2 regions of the Mycobacterium minnesotense genome follow, and region 2 is predicted to be linked to the other one. Evidence: riboswitches for the same ligand, from Rfam matches in the RefSeq annotation. Region 2 holds a riboswitch; the other holds the start of a gene.
The links. Region 2 has a riboswitch for magnesium ahead of G6N09_RS08215 (PE family protein). Riboswitches for the same ligand answer to the same signal wherever they lie in the genome.
Positions count from the first base shown of each region.

Region 1: another riboswitch for magnesium. It lies ahead of G6N09_RS10470 (Rv1535 family protein); the one in region 2 lies ahead of G6N09_RS08215 (PE family protein).

Region 1 covers NZ_AP022589.1:2,256,155-2,266,661, forward strand. Annotated here, with positions in the region: gene thiC (phosphomethylpyrimidine synthase ThiC) at 1-1,199, opposite strand, end outside; gene G6N09_RS10465 (MFS transporter) at 1,445-3,208, shown strand; M-box (ykoK) riboswitch at 3,333-3,500, shown strand; gene G6N09_RS10470 (Rv1535 family protein) at 3,726-3,929, shown strand; gene G6N09_RS10475 (hypothetical protein) at 3,948-4,226, opposite strand; gene G6N09_RS10480 (cation-translocating P-type ATPase) at 4,223-8,704, opposite strand; gene G6N09_RS10485 (hypothetical protein) at 8,715-9,215, opposite strand; gene G6N09_RS10490 (exodeoxyribonuclease III) at 9,343-10,146, opposite strand; gene G6N09_RS10495 (N-acetylglutamate synthase, CG3035 family) at 10,169-10,507, opposite strand, start outside.
Region 2 covers NZ_AP022589.1:1,760,381-1,770,887, forward strand. Annotated here, with positions in the region: gene G6N09_RS08205 (DUF1906 domain-containing protein) at 1-428, opposite strand, end outside; gene G6N09_RS08210 (acyl-CoA thioesterase) at 474-1,439, opposite strand; M-box (ykoK) riboswitch at 1,896-2,067, shown strand; gene G6N09_RS08215 (PE family protein) at 2,357-2,656, shown strand; gene G6N09_RS08220 (PPE family protein) at 2,671-3,879, shown strand; gene G6N09_RS08225 (carotenoid biosynthesis protein) at 3,876-4,793, opposite strand; gene G6N09_RS08230 (DUF1906 domain-containing protein) at 4,892-5,686, shown strand; gene G6N09_RS08235 (beta-ketoacyl synthase N-terminal-like domain-containing protein) at 5,936-10,507, opposite strand, start outside.

The sequences.
Region 1 (10,507 bases), 500 kb from region 2:
AGCATCGCGGTCCCGGCCTGGGCGATGATGGCCGCGCCGATCGCCGAGGTGATGTGGTCGTAGGCCGGTGCGATGTCGGTTGCCAGCGGCCCCAGGGTGTAGAACGGCGCCTCGTCGCACCATTCCTCCTCCAGCCGGACGTTCTCGACGATCTTGTGCATCGGGACGTGCCCCGGGCCTTCGATCATCACCTGTGCGCCACGCGATTTGGCGATCTTGGTCAGCTCACCCAGGGTGCGCAGTTCGGCGAACTGCGCCTCGTCGTTGGCGTCGGCGATCGAACCGGGCCGCAGACCGTCGCCGAGGGAGAACGTGACGTCGTAGCTGGCCAGAATGTCGGCCAGTTCCTCGAAGTGGGTGTAGAGGAACGATTCCTGATGCCGCGACAGGCACCACGCCGCCATGATCGAACCGCCGCGAGACACGATGCCGGTGACCCGCTTGGCAGTCAGTGGCACATAGCGCAACAGCACCCCGGCGTGCACGGTCATGTAGTCCACGCCCTGCTCGCACTGCTCGATCACGGTGTCTCGGTACAGCTCCCAGGTCAGTTTGGTCGGGTCGCCGTTGACCTTCTCCAGCGCCTGGTAGATCGGCACCGTACCGATCGGCACCGGGGAGTTGCGCAGAATCCACTCCCGGGTCTCGTGAATGTCCTTGCCGGTGGACAGGTCCATCACGTTGTCGGCGCCCCAGCGGGTGGCCCACACCAGCTTGTCCACCTCTTCGGCGATCGAGCTGGTGACGGCGGAGTTGCCGATATTGGCGTTGATCTTCACCTTGAACGCCTTGCCGATGATCATCGGCTCCAGCTCGGGATGGTTGTGGTTGGCCGGGATCACCGCCCGCCCACGCGCGACCTCGTCGCGGACCAGTTCGGCAGGAACCCCCTCGCGGGCGGCGATGAAGGCCATCTCGGCGGTGATCTCACCGGCCTGGGCGCGCTGCAACTGGGTGCCCCGATCCCGCACCACACCTGGGCGCGGCGGCAAGCCGCGATGCAGGTCGATGTCGGCATTGGTCTCGGTGTACGGGCCGGAGGTGTCGTAGACGTCGAAGTGCTCACCGGTGGTCAGGTTGATCCGCCGGAATGGCACCTTCATCACGACGCCACCGGGCGCCTCGATTTCGCGGTAGACCTTCTCGCTGTAGGGGATGGGCCCGGTGGTCACCTGCGGCTCGGTCACGACATCAGTCATGTTTCTTCCTCTCCCTTGCCGGCATTACCCGATCAGGTTCGTACGGTCGACGGCATCGGCCGTCCTCTCAGCGCACTGCCTGCGCTCCCGCGGTTTCTATGAGTTCAGCACTGTCGATTGGTGCACTGCCACGCTATCGCAGCGCGGCACCCGAAGTAAGGCGCTGCAGGCTCCGAACGCAATTAGGTGCCTAATCATTTGCTTAGCTAATATATGTGGCCGGAGCAGAGGGAGCTGATAGAGGCATGACGTCGCAGATCGAGCAGGGCAGTCTCGACGTCGCGGACCCGGATCCGGGTGCGGTCGCCACCGCGCGCCGCCGGCTTCGCTACGACCGTGACCACCCGCGCTACAAATGGGTCGCACTGTCCAACACCACCCTGGGCGTGGTGCTGGCCACCATCAACGGCTCGATCGTGCTGATCTCGATGCCGGCGATCTTCCGGGGTATCGGTCTGAACCCGCTGGAGCCGGCGAACGTCAGCTACCTGCTGTGGATGTTGATGGGCTATCTCCTGGTGTCGGCCGTGCTGGTGGTGTTCTTCGGCCGGCTCGGGGACATGTTCGGCAGGGTGCGGATCTACAACGTCGGATTCGTGGTGTTCACCGTGGCCGCGATCGCGTTGTCGGTCGACCCGTTCGACATGGGCCGCGGCGCGCAGTGGCTGATCGCGTGGCGGGTGGTCCAGGGTGTGGGCGGTGCGATGTTGATGGCGTCGTCGTCGGCGATCCTCACCGACGCATTCCCGGCCAATCAGCGTGGCATGGCCCTGGGTGTCAACCAGGTGGCCGCCGTCGCGGGGTCCTTCGTCGGTCTGCTCATCGGTGGCGTGCTGTCGGAATGGGACTGGCGAGCGGTGTTCTGGGTCGGGGTGCCGATCGGAGTGCTGGGCAGCGTCTGGTCACTGCGCTCGCTACACGAGCTTGGCCAGCGGGCACCGGCGAAGCTGGACTGGGCGGGCACCGCCACCCTGGGCCTGGGCCTGACCGTGTTGCTGACCGCCATCACCTACACCATTCAGCCGCATGGGGATTCGCCGACCAGCTGGACCAGTCCGGCCGTGCTGGGTTCGCTGGCGCTCGGCGTGGTGCTGCTGGTCCTGTTCTGCTTCATCGAGTTGCGGGTCGCGGCGCCGTTGCTCGACGTACGGCTGTTCATGATTCCCGCGTTCGGGATCGCCAATGCCGCCGGCCTGTTGTCGGCGATCGGTCGTGGCGGAATGCAGTTCATGCTGATCATCTGGCTGCAGGGCATCTGGCTGCCGCTGCACGGCTACAGCTATGAATCGACGCCATTGTGGGCGGGCATCTACCTGCTGCCTATGACTGCCGGATTCTTGTTGGCCGGTCCACTGGCCGGCTCGTTGTCGGATCGCCATGGTGCCCGACCGTTCACCGTGGGCGGCATGCTGCTGATGGCGGCGACGTTCGTGGGGTTGGTGCTGCTTCCGGTCAATTTCGACTACTGGGTTTTTGCGGCGCTGGTGTTCCTCAACGGGCTGGGGGGCGGCATCTTCACCGCACCCAACAGTGCCGTGGTCATGTCCAGCGTGCCTGCCGATCAGCGGGGGGCGGCCTCGGGCGTGCGGGCCACGTTCTTCAATGCCGGTACGTCCCTGTCGATCGGCATCTTCTTCTCGCTGATGGTGATCGGCCTGGCCAACACACTGCCGGCGGCTTTGGAAACGGGGCTGCAGGCGCAGGGTGTGCCCGCCGACGTCGCCGACCAGGTGGCCAACACCCCGCCGGTGGGCAGCCTGTTCGCGGCGTTTCTGGGCTACAACCCGGTCGGTGAACTGCTGGCTCCGTCGGGTGTGCTGGCCCAGCCGGGTGTCGACGTGAACACCTTGACCGGGCACAGCTTCTTCCCGCAGCTGATCTCGGGTCCGTTCCATGCCGGCCTGGCCGTGGTGTTCGCCGCGGCGGCGGTGATGATGCTGCTCGGCGCGCTCGCATCGTGGCGCACGCCCGGCCGGTATGCCGCCGAGCCGGTGAACTCGCGGGACTGATTTCGGGTGCTGTTGGGGCCAAAGTGCTGGTAGGGGTGCGTGGATGTTGCGTTTCGGCAACGGTGCCCGACCCGCGCGGCGATGGAGTTGACCGAGTCTGACGCGTGAGGCACTATGGGTCATGCAAGCACCTCGTTAGGTGAGGCGTCTGCACGGACATAGGCCACTGACCCCGAACGTCGAAAGACGCCCCGGGTCAGGACAGCTCCTCCCGGCTTAAGGGTTGAGCCCAAGTGGCTTCCCGAAAGGGACACGCCGTGCAGTGTCGAAACTCTGACGAGAGGGGTGCGGTCTCCCGGGTATCGGGGCTGCCCTCCTACGCATGCGGTGAACCTGGCACGCCAGCGCGTGCCCGCGACCGAGAGGAGGTGTGGGACGAATGAGTTCCGGTGATAGTCCGAGTCGATATCTGACGTCTGTTCCGTCCCCATCCGAACGGTCGCATACCGCCTCCAGCTGAGCCACGACCTGGCTCTCTGTTGAGCGCGTAGCACCGTTACGCGACTAGGAGGCCATCATGGTTGCAATCGCTTACACCGACATCTCGGCTCCGGCCCCCCGTGCGACGAGCACGGTGAAGACGCTGGACCGTCGTCCTGCCGCGCCCGCCGCGCCCACCTCGGACCCGGTGGTCGACATGACCACGCGGCTGCTCAGTGGACCGCTGCACCAGATGTACGCACTCCTGTGGCGCGTCGGAGTGCTGACCGTCAGCGACTGAGCTTCAGTCAGAGGACGTCTACTCCGCGTCTTCTAAGGCCTCGCCGAGCTGTTCCAGAACCTCACTGCGGTGGTTGCTGGCCAAAATGTGGCCGGCAGCCACCGCCACGGCCACCGGCCAGTCGATGATCTCGAAAGCGGCCAGCAGTGCCAGCCCGCCGTAATAGGCCAGTTGCTCGGGTCGAGGCACCGTCACCTTGCCGAACAGCGGCAATTCCACGGCAAACCCCTCCGCGGCGCGAATGTGGGCGACGGCCTCCTGCTGGGATGCGTTGCGCCGCGGCTTGTCCGCCATCATGAACCTCCTGGTGGCGACTGATCGCCGGATGATCGGGCCGCGACCGTTACGCGGCGAGAGTCAGTGTCCTCATTGTGCACAAGCCGCAGCCGCGGCGCGGCCCGACCGTTGGAGGACGGCGGACCGTGCGGTTGCCGCGGTCCGGGAACAATGAACTCCTTGGGCTTCGCGGCGTTCTCCTGCAGCCCCGACCACAGCCGGGGTACCACGGCAGCGCCGACGGTGGCCACCGTCGCCGTGCCCAGCGCCTGGGCCCAGCCCAGCGGACCGATCGGGGTGCAACCCAGCAGCTGGCTCACACCGGGAATGGTGATCAAGGTCCCCATCACCCCGAGCGAGCCGAAGGCAGTTGCCACCACCACCGGATCGCGGGAGTCCAACAGGGTCTGCCCCAGCTGCGTGGCGACCAGTGACACCAACGCCACCGTGGAGGCCCGCTGCGGCAGGCCGGTGACCGAGGCCAGGCCCCATGCGCCCACCGCGGCCGACGCCGTCGTCACGCCGCGCACGGCGACCGTGCGCCACAGCGCGCGCTCGTCGGGACCGTGCCCGCCCGCGGCGGCCTGCTCGTTGAGGGAGCTGACCGCCAGTGCGGTGGCCGGCAACGCATCCGTCAGCATGTTGACCAGCAGCAGCTGGCGGGCGTTCAGCGGAGAGCGGCCGGTCAGCGCGCTGCCGATGATCGCGAATGCCACCTCGCCGGCGTTGCCACCCAGCAGCACCGCCACGGCGGCCTGCACCCGTTGCCACAACTCGCGGCCCTCGTCCAGCGCGTCGAGCAGCGTGTCGATTCGCTCGTCGAGCAGCACGACGTCGGCGGCGCTGCTGGCCGCCTCGCTGCCGTGTGCGACCACCGCGATCCCGACGGTGGCTGCGCGGATCGCCGCGGCGTCGTTGGCGCCGTCCCCGACCATCGCCGTGACCTGGCCGGTGCGTTCCAGGGTCTGGACGATCTGCACCTTGTTCTCGGGGGACATCCGAGCGAACACCACCCGATCGGCCACCGCGAGTTCCTGGTCCTTGCGGGACAACGCATCCCATTGTGCGCCGCTGATCACCTGATCGCTGTCGACCTCCAGGCCCAGCTCCCGTGCGATAGCCGTCGCGGTCAGCGGATGGTCGCCGGTGATGAGGCGCACCGGAATCCGACGGCGCTTGAGGTCGGCGAGCAGTTCGGTGGCCTCGTCGCGCGGGGTGTCGGACAGTCCGAGCAGGCCCACGAAGGTCAGACCTTCGCGGCAGACCTCGGCGATCTGGTCGGGTTCGGGATCTGCACCTAACGCCTTGCGCTGCGCGGGAGTCAGTTCCCTGCGGGCCACCGCGATCACCCGCAATCCGTCGCCGGCCAGCGCGGCCACCGACTGTTTGACGGCCGGACCGGCCCCGGTGCACGCCAACACCATTTCCGGGGCGCCCTTGAGCGTCAGCTCGGTGCCGCGCACCGACGCCGAGTACGGGCGCCCGGAGCGGAACGGCAGGTGCGCCGCGGGACCTGCAGGCGCGGATGCCCCCGCGGACTCAGCGCCTTCCACGATGGCGTTGTCTGTGGCGTGTACCTGGCGGGTGCCGTTGGGCACCGGTGCTGCGCTTGCCGCGAAGTGCAGCACGTCGTGCTCGGTGAAGCCCGCCGCCGGGTGTACCTGCGAGACCCGCAACCGGTTCTTGCTCAGTGTTCCGGTTTTGTCGAAACAGACGACGTCGACGCGGCCCAGCGCTTCCACCGAACGCGGCACCCGAACGAGCACCCCGGATTTGGTCAACCGTCGTGCCGACGCCTGTTGCGCCAGGGTGGCCACTAGGGGCAGGCCCTCGGGTATGGCCGCGACGCTGACCGCGATCCCGCTGGCCACTGCCTGCCGCAGCCCGATCCGGCGGGCCATGCCCAGCCCCGTTACCAGCGCACCGCCGGCCAGGCTGATCCGCCATGCCTTGCCGGTGAGCAGGCTCAGTTGATGCTGCAAGCCGACCGCGGAGTGCTCACCGGCCACCAGCTCGGCGGCCCGGCGTCCGTGGGTGTCGCCGCCGATCGCGGTCACCAATGCCACCGCGGTCCCGGTAACCACCGTGGTCCCGGCATAGACCATGCATTCGCGGTCGGCCAGATCGGCACCGGGAGTGGCCTCGACCTGCTTGACCACCGTCAGCGATTCGCCGGTCAGCGACGACTCGTCGACCTCGAGATCGATCGCGTCGATCAGCCGGCCATCGGCGGGAACCACCTCATGGGCATGCACCTCGATCACATCACCCGGCAGCAGTTCCTCGGCCGGGATCTCGCAGTGGCTGCCGTCCGGCAGCACCTTGCGCGCCGGGGCGACCTGCTCATTGAGCAGGACACTGAGCCGACGCTCGGCGACCAACCGCTGTGCGGCGGCCAGCATCGCGTTGCCGCCCAACACCGAGCCGACCAACATGGCGTCGACGGGGGAGCCCAGCACTGCGCTGGCTGCAGCCCCCAGCGCCAGCACCGGGGTGATCGGGTCGGACAGCTCGCTGCGCACGGCTTGGGCGAACTGCCGCAACAGCCGCGGCGGTGCGGTTCGCTGTGCCCCGCGGCGGGCAAGATCGACGGCCGCCAATGCGGCTGCGGCGGCGGGAGCGTGGTGCGGCGGGGTGGTCGACTCGTCCAACTCCGGTGGCGGCAGGACAGCCCGCACCTGGTCGACCGACATGGCGTGCCATTCGTGCACCGCCGCCGGTCGGGGTACCGCGGTGTCCACGGCGCGGCGGGCCAACCAGTAGCCCGACAGCGCTCCCGCTGCTGCTCCGGTGGTCACCGGACCCGGTCCGCTGCCGCGCACACCGGGCAGCATCAGCAGTGAACCCAAGGCGGTGGCGCCGGTGGCGAGCTCGACCCCGCGACGGCTGGCGGAGCGAGCGGCCGGCAGCGCGTGCAGGATGCGCCACACCGCGCCCAGGTCGGTCAGCAGCAGGTCGGCATACCAAGGTGGGACGCCGTCGTCAGGCAGCATGCCCAGCGCCACGTCGGCCGCCGCGAGCGCCTGCACGGCCGTGGCAGACAGCACCGCGACGTCATGGCCCTCGCCCTGGTAGGTGGACACCGCGGCAGCCAGGGCCTCGTCTGTGGAGGCCCCGTTCAGGGGCCTGATCTCGTCGAAGACCGGCCGCAGCTCACCGAGTGCCTCGGCCTCGACAGAGACCACTTCGACATCGGCGCGGCGGGCTTCGGTCACCACTGCGGCGGCCAGGGGAAGCAGTGCGGGCTGGAACGAGGCCTGTACGCCGGCTCGGGCGCCGACCCGATGCCATCCGGCGGTGAGTCCGGCCTCGGTCAACTTGGCTTGAGCCTGCGTCCACGCCGCACGCAGTTCGTCGTCGTCGGCGCCGCGTACCTGCATCACCCGCAGGGTGTCGCCACACAGCACGCGGGGATCGATGATCACGGTGTCAACGCGGTCGAGCTCACGCAGACTGCCCGGACGCAGCACCACGGTGCCGTGGTGATCGGCCAAACCCCGGCCCAGGGTGGCGGCGAATGCCTCGCGTGCCGTACGGGTCGCCTTGGGCGCGGTCACCGCGGCCGCCGTTCCGGCGAGATCGGGATTGCGGGTCACAGCACCGATCACCCCGGCGCCGACGACCTGTGCCCAGGCGCTCCGTGTCACGTGTCGTTCTACGGGACCGGCCGGTCGTGGCGACGGGCGTTGGGGTGCGGCCACCGGGGGGTGGCCGGCGTGGTCGGCGAGCTCCGGTTCGAGGCGGCGCCAGGCCCTTGCCTCGGCGCGTTCCTCCCCGGTGCGCATCGCCTCGACCGACAGGTCCACCGCCAGCGACGTCGGCGCCTGGTTGAGGGTGTGCACGCCCGCGCTGGCCAGCGCCAACAGGGCATCGGTCGCCTGCTTACCGAGGTTGTCCTCCAACAGCCGGCGCAGTCGGGGTTGGTAGTCGATGACGACCACGCCGGCTTCCAGGCCCAAGGGCAGGCCCGGCACCCGCAGCAGCCGCCCCACGGTTGCCACGCCGAGCCCGGCGATATTGGCGCCCAGTGTCGCCACACGCAGTGCCTGAGTCATTCCGTCACCGGGCAGGCTCACCGGCGGGCGTCCGCCGGCTGATTCCGCCCCGTACTGGCTCTCGGCGTCGGCGACCACCTGGCACAGTGCGCGCATCGACACGGTGTCACCGCCGGTGGTGTCCAGCCCGACCACCAGACGGGACAACGGGTGGTTCAACCGGACCGAGGTCACCCCGGGCAATGCACGGGCCGCGCCCTGCACTGCGGTCGCCAGTTCGGCTCCGGCGGGACCGTCGAGACCACGGACCTCGACCCAGGCCCGTCCCTCGCCGCGGAAGCATCGCCGGGACAGCACCGGAGCGCCGTCGCCGTTCGGCAACACCGCGCCGGCCACGTCGGCAGCGGTCTGCACCGAGGCCTCGACCAGTGCGGAGGTGAGTTGAATACCGAAATTTGCTGCGCGCAGCGGGAGAGAGCGCCGGAAGGCGTGGCCTAGATTCACTCGCACCCGACTAGTGGCGGGTGCGCGTGCGGGTGCTGCTGCCGGCGCCGGTACGCGTTTGCCGTGCCGCCGTCTTCTTCGGTTGCGGGCTGCGGCGCGCCGACGTCGAAGATCCCGTCGACTTCGCCGGCTTTGCGGCCTTGAGCGGCGGCACTGCCTGCACCGGCTTGGCCGGCCGTGCGGCCGGGGCGGGGGCCTTGGCCTGCGCCTTGCTGTCCTTAGACCGGTCCGACAGCTGCTTGAGCACCAGTGCCGTGCCGCCCACCGCCACCAAAACCGGCCACTCGACCAGCCCCGCAACGCCGAGGGCGCCCAGGGTCAGCGCAGCCGCCGGCGTCGAGTGGCTGCCGGTGCGCAGCCCGCGCTGAACGCCGCTAGCTGCTCCCTTCACGCCGCCGATTGCCCCGTTGACTGCGGCTCCGCCGATGGCTCCGGCCGCTTCAGTGGTCATCGTGACCGCGCGGCTTGCCGCTCCGGCCACTTTTCGTACCGTCCCTGCGACGGCGTTCATGGGAATTCCCTGCCCTTCAAATGAGCAAATTGGATAATCCGCCCATCTTATGCGCGATTCCGCCAGCGGTCCGAAATCCACACCGAATTCATAGAACTGAGACATTCATAGAACTGAGACGCGCCAATCAGTCCCGCCGGATCTCGACGAGCACCGGCGCGTGGTCACTCGGGGACTTGCCTTTGCGTTCGTCACGGACGATCTCGGCGTGCGCTACCCGAGACGCCAATGCAGGGGAGCCCAGGATGAAATCGATGCGCATGCCCTGCTTCTTCGGAAACCGCAGCTGGGTGTAATCCCAGTATGTGTAGACCCCGGGCCCGGGAGTGAAAGGTCGCACCACATCGAGGAACTTCGCGTCGGCCATCGCCTGAAACGCCAAGCGCTCGGGTTGCGAGACGTGTGTCGCCCCCTCGAAGAACTCCATACTCCAGACGTCGTCGTCGTGTGGCGCGATGTTCCAGTCGCCCACCAGTGCGATCGGTGCCGTGGGGTCGTTCTGCAACCAGCCCTCGGCGGTATTACGCAGCGCGGCCAACCAATTGAGCTTGTAGGTGTAGTGCGGGTCGTCGAGGGCGCGGCCGTTCGGCACGTACAGGCTCCAGACCCGCACCCCGCCGCAGGTAGCCCCCAGCGCCCGCGCCTCCACGGCGGGATCGGCGTCGGCCTTGGCCCAGCCGGGCTGGCCGGGAAACCCGACTTCGACATCGTCCAGCCCGACCCGCGATGCGATCGCCACCCCATTCCACTGGTTCAGGCCGACATGGGCGACCTCGTAGCCCAATTCGTGAAACGGCAGTGTGGGGAATTGGGCGTCGGTGCACTTGGTCTCCTGTATGGCCAGGACATCGACGTCGGCGCGGGCCAGCCAATCGGTCACCCGATCCACTCGGGTCCTGATGGAGTTGACGTTCCAGGTGGCCAGTCGCAGCGCAGTCACGCAGCCACCCTACTTAGCCGCTCAGTGACCGAGCGTCGATGTAGCCGGTGCGGTGTTGGCCGGCGAATCCGGCTGCTTCGAAGAACCCGAATGCCGCCGGGTCGGTGGTGGGGACGATGGCGTAGCCGCGGGTTGCGCCGCGGTCGGCGCCCCAGGCCGCCAACGCGGCGCAGATCCGTCGGCCGTGCCCGCGCCGGCGGTGGCCTTCGGCCACCTGAACTGCCGTCAGCCCGAGCCAGCGAGTTCCCTCTGGCCCCTCGGTGACGCTGCCCCTCCCGATGGCCACACCGGGAATCGAGGCAAAGACCACGTGGCCGTCGATCACTGCGGTCAGCACCTCCTGAGGAGCTGT
Region 2 (10,507 bases):
ATCGGCGCGGTCGGTGGGCCCCCCGCGGCGGCGTGCAGCCGTAACGCCGTGCGGGCATCCGCCACGCCGCCGTCATAGCCCCGGGTGAAGTCCGACGGCGAGTGCGCCCATCCCGGCTTGCCGTACTGATAACAGCTGGCCACCTGCAAGCCCGCCGCCCGCAGCGAGTCGGCATAGTCACGGGTGACGGGCTTGAAATCAAAGGTGGCACCCGGCCGCAGTTCGGAGACGTAGACCAGCGCCCCATCGAATCCAGCGGCCTTGATCTGCTCCGGCTGTACGAGGCGGTCGGCAAAGTCGATGACCTGCAATCCGGTGGCTCCGGCCCGCGCTACGCCGCCCGTCGCCCCGAGGGCGCCGGGAAGGGCCAGTGCTGGTCCGAGTAACGCGGCATACCTGAGCACGTCGCGCCGCGAAGCGGTACGCATCACAACCGAGAAGGGTACCGGCCGCAGGTCTCCAGAACGTGGCGATCAGGTGCGTTCGGTTCGAGCCGGCGCAGCGCCCGCCCGCACCAGGACTTCCTGCGCGGTGCTGGCCACGTGCCGACCGCTGGCATCGACCAGGGTGCCGCGCACCAGGGCACGGTGTCCTGCGGTAGCGACGGTCTGCTGGGTGTAGAGGTGCCAACGGTCGAAGTGCACCGGGCGGTGCACCCATAGCGTGTGATCCAGCGTGAGCCCGGTGTGGGTGGCATGGTCGACGCGCTGCGGATAGCTGCGAAACGCGGTGTCTACCAGGAGGTAATCACTGGCGTAGGCGAGCAGGAACGCGTTGAGCTGCGAGTCACCGGCGGCAGCACGCGGCAGGCGCATCCAGTGGTTACGCGGGCCTGGCGCCTGGCGACCGCCGAGGAAGACCGGCGCTTCGGCGGTGCGCATCTCCAGCGGCGGGGGTTGCTCGATCCAGGCGGTTCCCCGGTCGGCTAGGTGTGGCGGGGCGTTGAGCACCCAGTGCTGCAGCAACGGAAGGTCCTCGGGTGCGAGGCCGGGCAGCGGCTGGGGTGCGCTCTCGTCGGTGTCGGCGCTGGTGTCGAACGACACCGTGGCGATCATCCGGGTCCGGCCGTCCTGCTGCACGGTGACCTGCCGCGCCGACATGGACCGACCGTCACGGGTGCGCTCGACGGTGATCTCCACCGGCAATCCGGGATCGCCGGGTCGCAGAAACGAGGCGTGGATGGAGTGGGCGGTGAGCTCGGGGACCGTGGCGGCGGCCGCGGCCATCGCCTGAGCGAAGAGCTGGCCCCCGAATACGCGGCCGAACCGGGCGGCTTCGTTGCCCGCCCGAAAGCGGTCTGAGCCCAGCGGCTGCAGGCTCAACACCTGCTCCAGCCGGTCGAGCGCGTCCAGCGTGGCGCGTTCGAGCTGACTTCCCGACCCCAGCAGCGGGCCGCGGTAGTCGGGGCGCGCGGAGACCTCGGACGCCGATGTCTGCACGATTTCCTCCTCACCCGCTGTGGCCCGTTCGCGGCGGACTGCCGACACGGGTAGCCGGTGATGTGACTGCTGGTCCATTCAAGTTAATCCGAGCGACATAGGTCAAGGGCGTGGGGCTGACCGCGCACAGGCAACCACGTGATCTCAGAGCCGCCGGGGACGCTGCCGAAGGTCGCCGTGTGATTCACCGAATCGTCTTTCTAAGAAGCCGACTTGCTGTCGGTTGAGCAGGGCTACCTCGGAATCTGTTGGTATTTTTCGCAGTTCACCGCAACGGTCGCATCGACGCTCTTACCAACACCACATAGATCGCGATTGGCAAACTTTGAGGCACAACGAAAGCGGCCTGGATACAGGGCAATTCGACATCCACGTCCGCTTTTTGGCAACACATCTCGTCGTTCGGCACCGCCCATTCGAGTTGACTCGCCCCAACGTTGATGCCACCATGGCCGCGACGCACCTCGCTAGGTGAGGCGTCTGTACGGATACAGGCCACTGACCCCAAACGTCGAGAGACGCCCCGGGTCAGGACAGCTCTTCCCGAATTAAGGGTTGGGCCCAAGTGGCTTTCGGCTTAGTGCCGGATACGGCGTGCAGTGCCAAAACTCTGTCGAGAGGGTGCCGTCCGGCCGACGCTGCGCTGGTTCGGTTTGTCCCGCTGTGTAAGTCACAACGGCATCCCCGTGTGCCCTGGCCGTGAGGAGGTGGGAGCGACATTGAGTCCGAGCGATAGTCCTTATCCGAGACCGATGACCATTTCATTCGAATCCTGCCCCGGCACTGCTGTCACCTACTGAGTCGGTTCACGCCCTACCGCGTCAACGCTGTCTACATCGAGAGATAACGCTGCTTTTGCGTGCGTTTGTCTTTGTAGCGCAGCGCGATTCGTCATGCAATCCTGAAAGAGAGTCCCCATGTCTTTTGTATCCGCACTGCCCGAAGAGCTGATGGCTACCGCGGTCGACCTGCGCGGTGTCGGCGATACCGTGTCCGCGCAGAGCGCTGCTGCCGCAGCCTCGACTACCGGGGTGCTACCCGCGGCCGCCGATGAAGTCTCGGCACTGACCGCAGCTCAGTTCGCACGGCACGCCCAGATGTACCAAGCGATCAGCAGGCGAGCTGCGGTTGTTCATGAGTTGTTCGTCGACACTCTGCAACGCAACGCACGAGCTTACGCAGCCACGGACGCCGCGAACGTTATCTTGTTCTCCTGAAAGGGTTTTAACCAATGGACTACGGATCAATTCCGCCAGAGATCAATTCGGCGCGCATGTACGCCGGTCCGGGATCGGGCCCGATGCTGGCCGCCGCGGCCTCCTGGAATCTACTTTCCGCGGAACTGCGTTCGGCTGCAACATCTTTCGAGTGGCTGGTAGCCGGCCTGGCCAGTCAAGGATGGTGGGGGCCATCCGCATCGGCGATGACTGCGGCAGCCGAGCCCTACTTTGTGTGGTTGAGCGTAACCGCCGAGCAAGCCGAGCAGACCGCGGCGCAGGCGTACGCCGCGGCCGAGGCGTACGCTGCTGCCCACGCCATGACGGTGCCGCCCGCTGCAATCGAGACCAACCGCGTCTTGTTGGCGTCGTTGGTCAAGACCAATGCCCTAGGACAGAACACCCCGGCTATCGCAGCGACCGAAGCTCGCTACGGCCAGATGTGGGCGCAAGACGCGGTGGCGATGTACAGCTACGCCGCTGCGTCAGCCACCGCTACACAATTGATCCCCTTCGCTGATGCTCCCGAAACCACTCATCAAGACGAAGGCGCGCCGAATGCCGGCGGCGTAGGCCCCACAAATGCCCACGCCCAGCTGCCCGATGCGTTGCGGAACATGGCCTCACCGGCAGTGGGAACGCGTCCCACGGATCCGGACTGGCACTGGACGAAGTTCTTCGACGGCCTCTTCGACGGAACGTGGGGCCACGATGACGGGTCGGGCCTGAACATCAATGCCCAGTTGTGGAACACCATCGCCGCGACCGGCATTTTCGACCCCGGCGGCAACATCGAAGGCTTTACCGGGCTGGCCACGCTCGGGTTTCTCGCACGCGGCATCGACGGTGGCACGGCCGCACTGACCCACGGCGGGATCGGCCCCACCACCGGCATGACACTGGCGTCGACGGCCGCCGCCGGACTGGAGACCGCCGCCCGCCCCCTAGGCGGCGCCGGCTCCCCGGTGGCTGCTGGCATGGGCCGGGCCACCCTGGTCGGTTCGTTGTCCGCGCCGGCCAGCTGGGGAGCGGCGAGCCCGAGCGGTGCTCCCCTGGCTGCGACGGGTAGTGGCTGGTCCGTGGCCCCGGAGAGCAGGTCGATGACAGCCCTGCCGCCACCGATTCCTCCCGGTGGTGCCGGCCGCAACGGCGGTCACGGTCTGGGCACGCCGCGTTATGGCGTCAAGCTCACCGTGATGCCGCGGCCCGTTGGGGTCGGCTAGCCGGCGTGGGTACTCGAGTCATCGATGGCTGGAGATGCTGCCGGGGTGTCCTGATAGAGCCGTATCACGCTGACGACCACGACCAGGCCCATCATGAACCACGTCATCTCAGAGCACGTCTCGTAGATGTCGGACAGGGCAACGGGCGCGCCCTGGATAGTCGTGGTGGCATCGCCGGCACGCAGCAGCCCGAGGTTGACTTGCAGGCCCATGCCGAACCAGATGACCGCCGGCATCAACAACGCCGACCGGGTCGAGGACGTGGGTTCCCGTCGCCACCGTCGTTCGATCAGCGCAAAAGTCTGAAACAGCACCCACCCGGTGATCAGCCATCCGGCGTAGTTGCTCAACGGGACGCCCAGAACGCCACTCGGTTCCCGGTAGGCGAACATGTGGCGTACGTAGGCGCCGATCGGATCGATCACCAGGTCATAACCGCCGACGACGAGGGTAGCGACGACCGGTGTCAGCACCACCGACAGCCATCGACTCTGGAATTCACCCACGATCACCCTGGCGAGAATCCACGCCAACCAGGCCAGAATCACCCAGGCCGCCACAACCACGAACGGCACGCCGAACGCACGGGGCCCGTCCGCGTAATGAACGAAGTAGCCGAACGGGAAGCCGGTCGCGATACTGCATGCCTCGAAGCCCAGACCCACGGTCACGGCGACAGCAAAGTAGGCGATGGCCCCGGCGGGCCGGTAGAGCGTCAACGCATGGAGCAACACGAACGTCGCCAAGGTGGCACCCGAGATAGCTTCGGCGACAGCGGATATCGATCCGGCACTCAGAGCCGTCGTTACCGTCGCAGCGAGGCAGATCGCGACAACGCACCACCCTGCGAGCACCAGCGGGCTCTTGGGCACGCGCGGAGCCGTCGGCGAGGCATGGCTGACGGGCGTCGACACGCACGAATCGTATCCGTCCACGACTCGTTGCAAGGGCGCACGGATGCTCTCGGCGCGGGCAGCACCGTTTACAGCAGTCACATTGTTAACATCGGCGCGTGTCTGACTCTCCACGGACTGCACTTCCTCGCAACCACGTTTCCCGACGTGACGCACTGCGGTACGCGTCCGCCGCGGCTCTCACCGGGCTGGGCGCAGCGTCCGTCGGCGCACCGCTGGCTTCGGCCGCGGCTCCCACGCTCATCGACTACGCCATGCGCCAGATTCCCGCAGCGGACATCCGCGCCGCCGGCCACGCCGGAGTCATCAACTACGTGTCGACGTCGCGGCCGGGCTCGAATTTCGGCGCCAAACCGATCACCCGGCCCTACGCCGAGTCACTCACCGCGGCGGGGCTGGTGATCGTCAGCAACTTTCAGTACGGCAAACCCGGCGGCACCGCGCCGTCGGACTTCACCCGGGGGTATCCCGGCGGCGTCGCCGACGCCCGCACCGCCTGGCAACTGCACAGCGCGGCCGGCGGCGGTCAGACTGCACCGGTGTTCTTCAGCGTCGACGACGACATCGATCGCAATACCTGGAATAGCGTTGCCCTGCCATGGTTTCAGGGCATCAACTCGCTGCTGGGAGTGCAGCGCACCGGGGTCTACGGGGGCGTGAACGTCTGCCAGTGGGCGGCCGCCGACGGTGTCATCGGGGTCTCTCGGACTCCCGGCAAGCGGTGGGCATGGCAGACACGGTCCTGGTCGCGTGGACAAGTCGACCCCGCGGCGGTGCTCTACCAGCGGATCGTGAGTACCGCGTCGACTCCGGGGCCGATCGTCGGCGGGATCGAAGTGGACGTCAACGACGTCTTGGCCCAGGACTGCGGCCAGTGGAACCTACATCCGTGAGGCTGGCAGCTCAGGATTTGCTGGACACGAACAGTGCCAGGGTGATCGCCACAACACATGCGAGGGACGTGTAGACACCCAGGGACGCTGAGGCCATGAGGAGGCTCCTGTCTGCGAAGACGTGGTCGGAATACATTGACGGCCGATCTACGTCCAGCTGCGCAGCTAGACGGCCGTGCCGCGATCGCCAACTAAGCTAGCCGCCTGCCTCAGCCGTCGTCAAACACGACGCCGAGGCCGGGCGCCCGTTCAGGACGGGCTGGCCTCGCCCGCCCGCACCATCTCCCATTCCCCGTCGGAGACCAGATTCCGCCAGTCGACAGGCAGGGCATCCAACGCGTCCTCGATGCAGAACCAGACCGATTCCAGCGGCGACGCTCCCGGAGCCGCGGCGGTGATCCGACTCTCCACGTCGTAGTTCGGCGCATGCGGTGCGTCGCTGAACGGTGCGAGCCCGTTGATCGCGTCCATGACGTAACGCCGCAACTCGGCGTAGGGCATTCCGCGCAGCTCCTCGGGCAGGATCGGGCGGCCGAAGATGTAGTCCTGGGCGGTATGGCCGTAGGGCACCTCGAGCTTGTGCGGCAATGGCTCCTCGGGCAGTCCTCCCGCGAAGTACAACGGCACGATCGGCATCGACATCTCCAGCGCCATGTCCAGGAGCGTGGACGTCAGTCGCTCAACCCGCTGACCCGAGCTGACGCTGCGTGTGCCGTCGGCATGGACCATCACCGATACGCCGAGGGAGGCCGCCTCCCGCTTGAGTTCGTCCACCAGAGCGAAAAACTCCTGCGGCTGCTGCTGGTCGAAATAGCGGAGGTGCCCCAGTTCCTTGCCCGCGGCGGCGTCGATCATGCGCAGCAGGTTTCCCACCCAGCCGGTCTCGTGCTTGGCGTGTCCGATGGTGACCACCTTGGTTCCGGTCAGCCAGGATCCGATCGTGGTGCCGAGCAACGATTCGACCTGCACCTGGTGATTGGCCAACACCAACACCGGACGGCCGTAGACGGCCGCCATCGCGGCAGGGTCGGTCACCACGACGTGCCGCACGTAGCGGGCCAGTACCGCGCCGAGGGCAAGCTCGCCAAACCATCCGTCGGGCATGCCCGCGCTCTGTGTCCACCACGCTCGGATCGGCTCCCAGTCGGTCACCGAAGTCGCACGCGCACGGCACGCACCCGGACCCAGGGTCTCGACCTCGACGGTGATCCGCTCCAGCGGCAGCGCCGGACAGCTCACCTGACCATCGACGACCTGAACCTGGCAGGGGTGGATGGCGTTGTGGACGGCGTCGGCCACCGCCTCCTTGGTCGCGATCTCGACCATCAGCGCATCGCCCTGAGCGTCAGATCCGTAGACCGCCTGCAAGGTGCCTTTGAACCAGTCCAGAGTTGCCATCCGGGCGGCGTCGAGTGCCAGCACACCGCGGCCCAGTCGCTCGCTCAACGATAGCCCGGGGACCGCCCGCCGTTCTCCCATGAACGCGCGCCGCTCCGGCCCGCCGACCTCCGCCAATGGCCCCTTGCTCAGCAGAAACTCGGCCATCCGGATTCGCGCCCACGGCCGTCCTCCGGCACTGAGCCACAGGTCGAACGTCGGCATGCGGCCTTCGTCGTCATCGAAGCCGACGAATCGGGCTTGCACGTCAACGGTTCCCGCCACGGGGGTCTCGGCGTAGAACCGAGCCGACAGAATGCGGCGCGGAAACCCCACATCGGGGTCGAGCGCATGAGCGTAGGAGGCCGGGTCGGCGGTGCCACTGGTCCACACGCTCATGGCCGTGTGCGGTACGACATGCAAGGCACCGTCGAGCAGTCCCGGCTGCAACTCACCGATCGGAACGGCGCAGCGATCGATGGCGAGGGTTCCACTGGAACCGTTGCGGCCGATCCGGGCGCCGTCGATCAGGGTCGCGAACGCCGGACCGTGAAAGACGGTTCCGTCATAGGGATCGGCGTAAGGCACCGCACCGTCCAGCGGCGCCGGCAGCTCCGGCTCGCCGGTGTAGGAAGCGGCGGTGACGACGTGGGCGTGCGCGTGAATCTCCCAGCGGGACAACTCCGCTCGTGGTGCGTCCCGCCACACCTCCAGGCGGCCGCGGAAACGGCCACACTCGGGCAGCTGCTCGAGCACCACCCGCAGCTGCTTCGGGGCGTCGACGACGACCCACCGCACCATCTGGACGTCGGTGACCTCGACCACCTTGGCGCCACCGGTGGCCCGGACCGCGGCCTGCGCGAACAGGTCCATCACCGACATCATCGGCAGCGAGGGAATGACGTAGGTGGGACAGTGGTCGACGACCCACGCGTCGGTGGCCGGGTCCAGCGTCACGTCCATCGTGGTTGTCGTGGCCACCGCTGCGGGCGCAGGCGCCACCGCGGTCGTGGGTATCGCCGCGGCCTGCGCCGGCGACCTCTGCTCACCGGTACCGACGACGATCCGCATGCCCAGGTTGCTGGCGGTGTAGATCCGTTTGTCGTCCACCCACAGCGACGCCTCGGCCACCGCGAGGATGCCGGCGTCCTCTCGAACGATCCTGGTGATCTCCACCTGCGCCGTGATCTGCTTGTTGGTGGGAATGATCTGACCGCGATAACGCCATGTCATGGCGTCATGAAGGGCGGCCGGCTCGAACCGCGCCGACGGTCCCGCCTCCTTGCCCAGGCCGAGGTCCAACATCCCGAACTGCAGGAGCTGCAACAGCATTTCGATACCCAGCGATCCGGGTTGGACCGGGTCCTGGAAGAAGTGCGCCTTGAAATACCACTCGCCGGGGTTGACGTCTTTGACCCCGCGCCATTGGCCCAGCCCGGCGGCGCCGCCGGAAGGCCAGCGCCCGGTCACCCGGTCGACCATCAACAACATGGGCTCGGCCAGCCGCGCTCCGGCACCGAAGAACTCAGCGGGCTGCGTGGTCAGGTCGACCGCAGGCGCCACGCTGGCCTGAGCCAGTGCGGCACGTTGTGCATCACTGACCGGCAGGCCCACCTGGTTCTGCAGCGCTTCGCGTTTGAAGTAACCGAACACGGTGTCGAAGGTGTAGACGGGTCCGTCGTCGTCGAGGACCTCACCGTCGAAAGCGACGATGATGGTTCCGGCGGCCTTGGCGAGGCTCTTCAGCTTCACCTTGATACGCAGCGTTCCGGTAGCCGGAGTGACTTCACGGTGCTGGGTTCCGGTGCCGTCGAGGTTGCGGAAGAACAGGTCCGCCTCGCCGTCCAACGGACAGCCCACATAGCTGGCCAGCCAGCCGCATGGCTGCAGCGCGACCTCCATGAGCACCGCGTTGGGCATCGTCTCATGCCCGTTGGCCGCACCGTTCTGGACGAAGTACCAGGCGTCGGCGGGGACGTCGTACTCCACGACGACTTCGGCACCGGCCTTCATCACGCCGGTCTCGCCCACCAGTTCGGTGACCCGGGACATGAAGTGATACGGCGGGCCGGGCAGCCGGGCCGCCTTGCGCGGAGAGTCGAACTTCTCGAACAGCGGCCCGAACGCCATGGACGGCTTGGCGATCGCGCTGGCCAGCATCGCCTGGTAGTCGTAGCGGAACCCGTTGACTTCGGCGACCGGTTTGGGTTCGACGTAGCCTTCGAGCTCTGCGGCGCCGGTGTCCATCGGCCATCCCGGTGACAGCTTCAGGCCCATCCGCTCGCAATGGAAGGCGGGAAGTCCGTCGACGGTGCAGAGCAGGTCGGCGAACAGGGTCGGCTCGGGACCGGCGATCACCTCCCGGACGAACACCTCGTAGACGACTTCCCGCGACTGCGGGGTGACCTGGCCCCGGCAACGCAGCTTGTACGTCTCGAAGGGAACGGGTTCGAAGCGCCAGCCGTCGCAGTCCAGGGTCATGCCCAGTGCGGTCATGTAGATCGCCATGGTCTGCATGGTCGCCTCGTACATGAGCGTGCCAGGCATGCAGGGATCGTTTTTGAAATGGCCGGCGAAGAAGCAGTTTTCGGGAGTTACCGGCGCAACCGCGCGCAGATATCCACGGCCCCACGGGCCGCCGGTGAGGTCGAGGTCGGTCACCTCGTCGACGAACAGCATGTCGCCGCCGTGGATGCGGGGTGGGCGGGTGTGGCTGCCGGCCTTCTCGAAGCCCGGGCCGAACGTCCGCCAGATCTCGCCGCCCGCCATGGCCTCCAGGTCGGCGCGCTGCAGTGAGGTGCGCGCCGTCTGGGCGGGAGTCACCTCCATGGGCCCGCTGACCGTCTGGTCTTCGGGACGCCACAGCACTCCGCCGGAGGCGGCCAGCTCTTCGTCGGTGAAGAATCCGGCCTGGCCATTGCGCATCGACATGCGCTCGACACCGTCGATGGTGCAGTCGTAGTGGAAGAAGAACAGGCGCACATCGCCTTGCCGGGCGTGTCCGTCCACGTGAATGTCAAAGCGCAGGGTGTCGCCGATCTCGGGAAGGCCCCCCAGGTAGGTCACCTCGCAGCCGAGCAGTCGGTACACCCGCTCGCTCTTGTTGAGCAGATCCGCGCCCATCCAGGAGATGAGCATGAGGTCGGCCTGACCGCTTTCGATCATGATTCCGGCGGGCATCCGGGCCTGCTGCAGCCACCATGAATCGGCGGTGACATCGGTTTCGGTCCACAGTGTTCCGGTGCCGTGTTTGGCCGGTTCGGCGTCGATGCCCAGTAAGCGATCCGCCAACAGCAGGGGCGGCTCGGGCATCCGGACCTGCCGTGCGTACTGGTCCTGCTCGGCGAACGCCGGCCCGAAGATCTCGGAGATGTTGCCCGAGGAGTGCACCCGCAGGCCGTCTTTGTCGAGGGTGAGCCCGACCGGCTCGCGTTTGACCGTCGG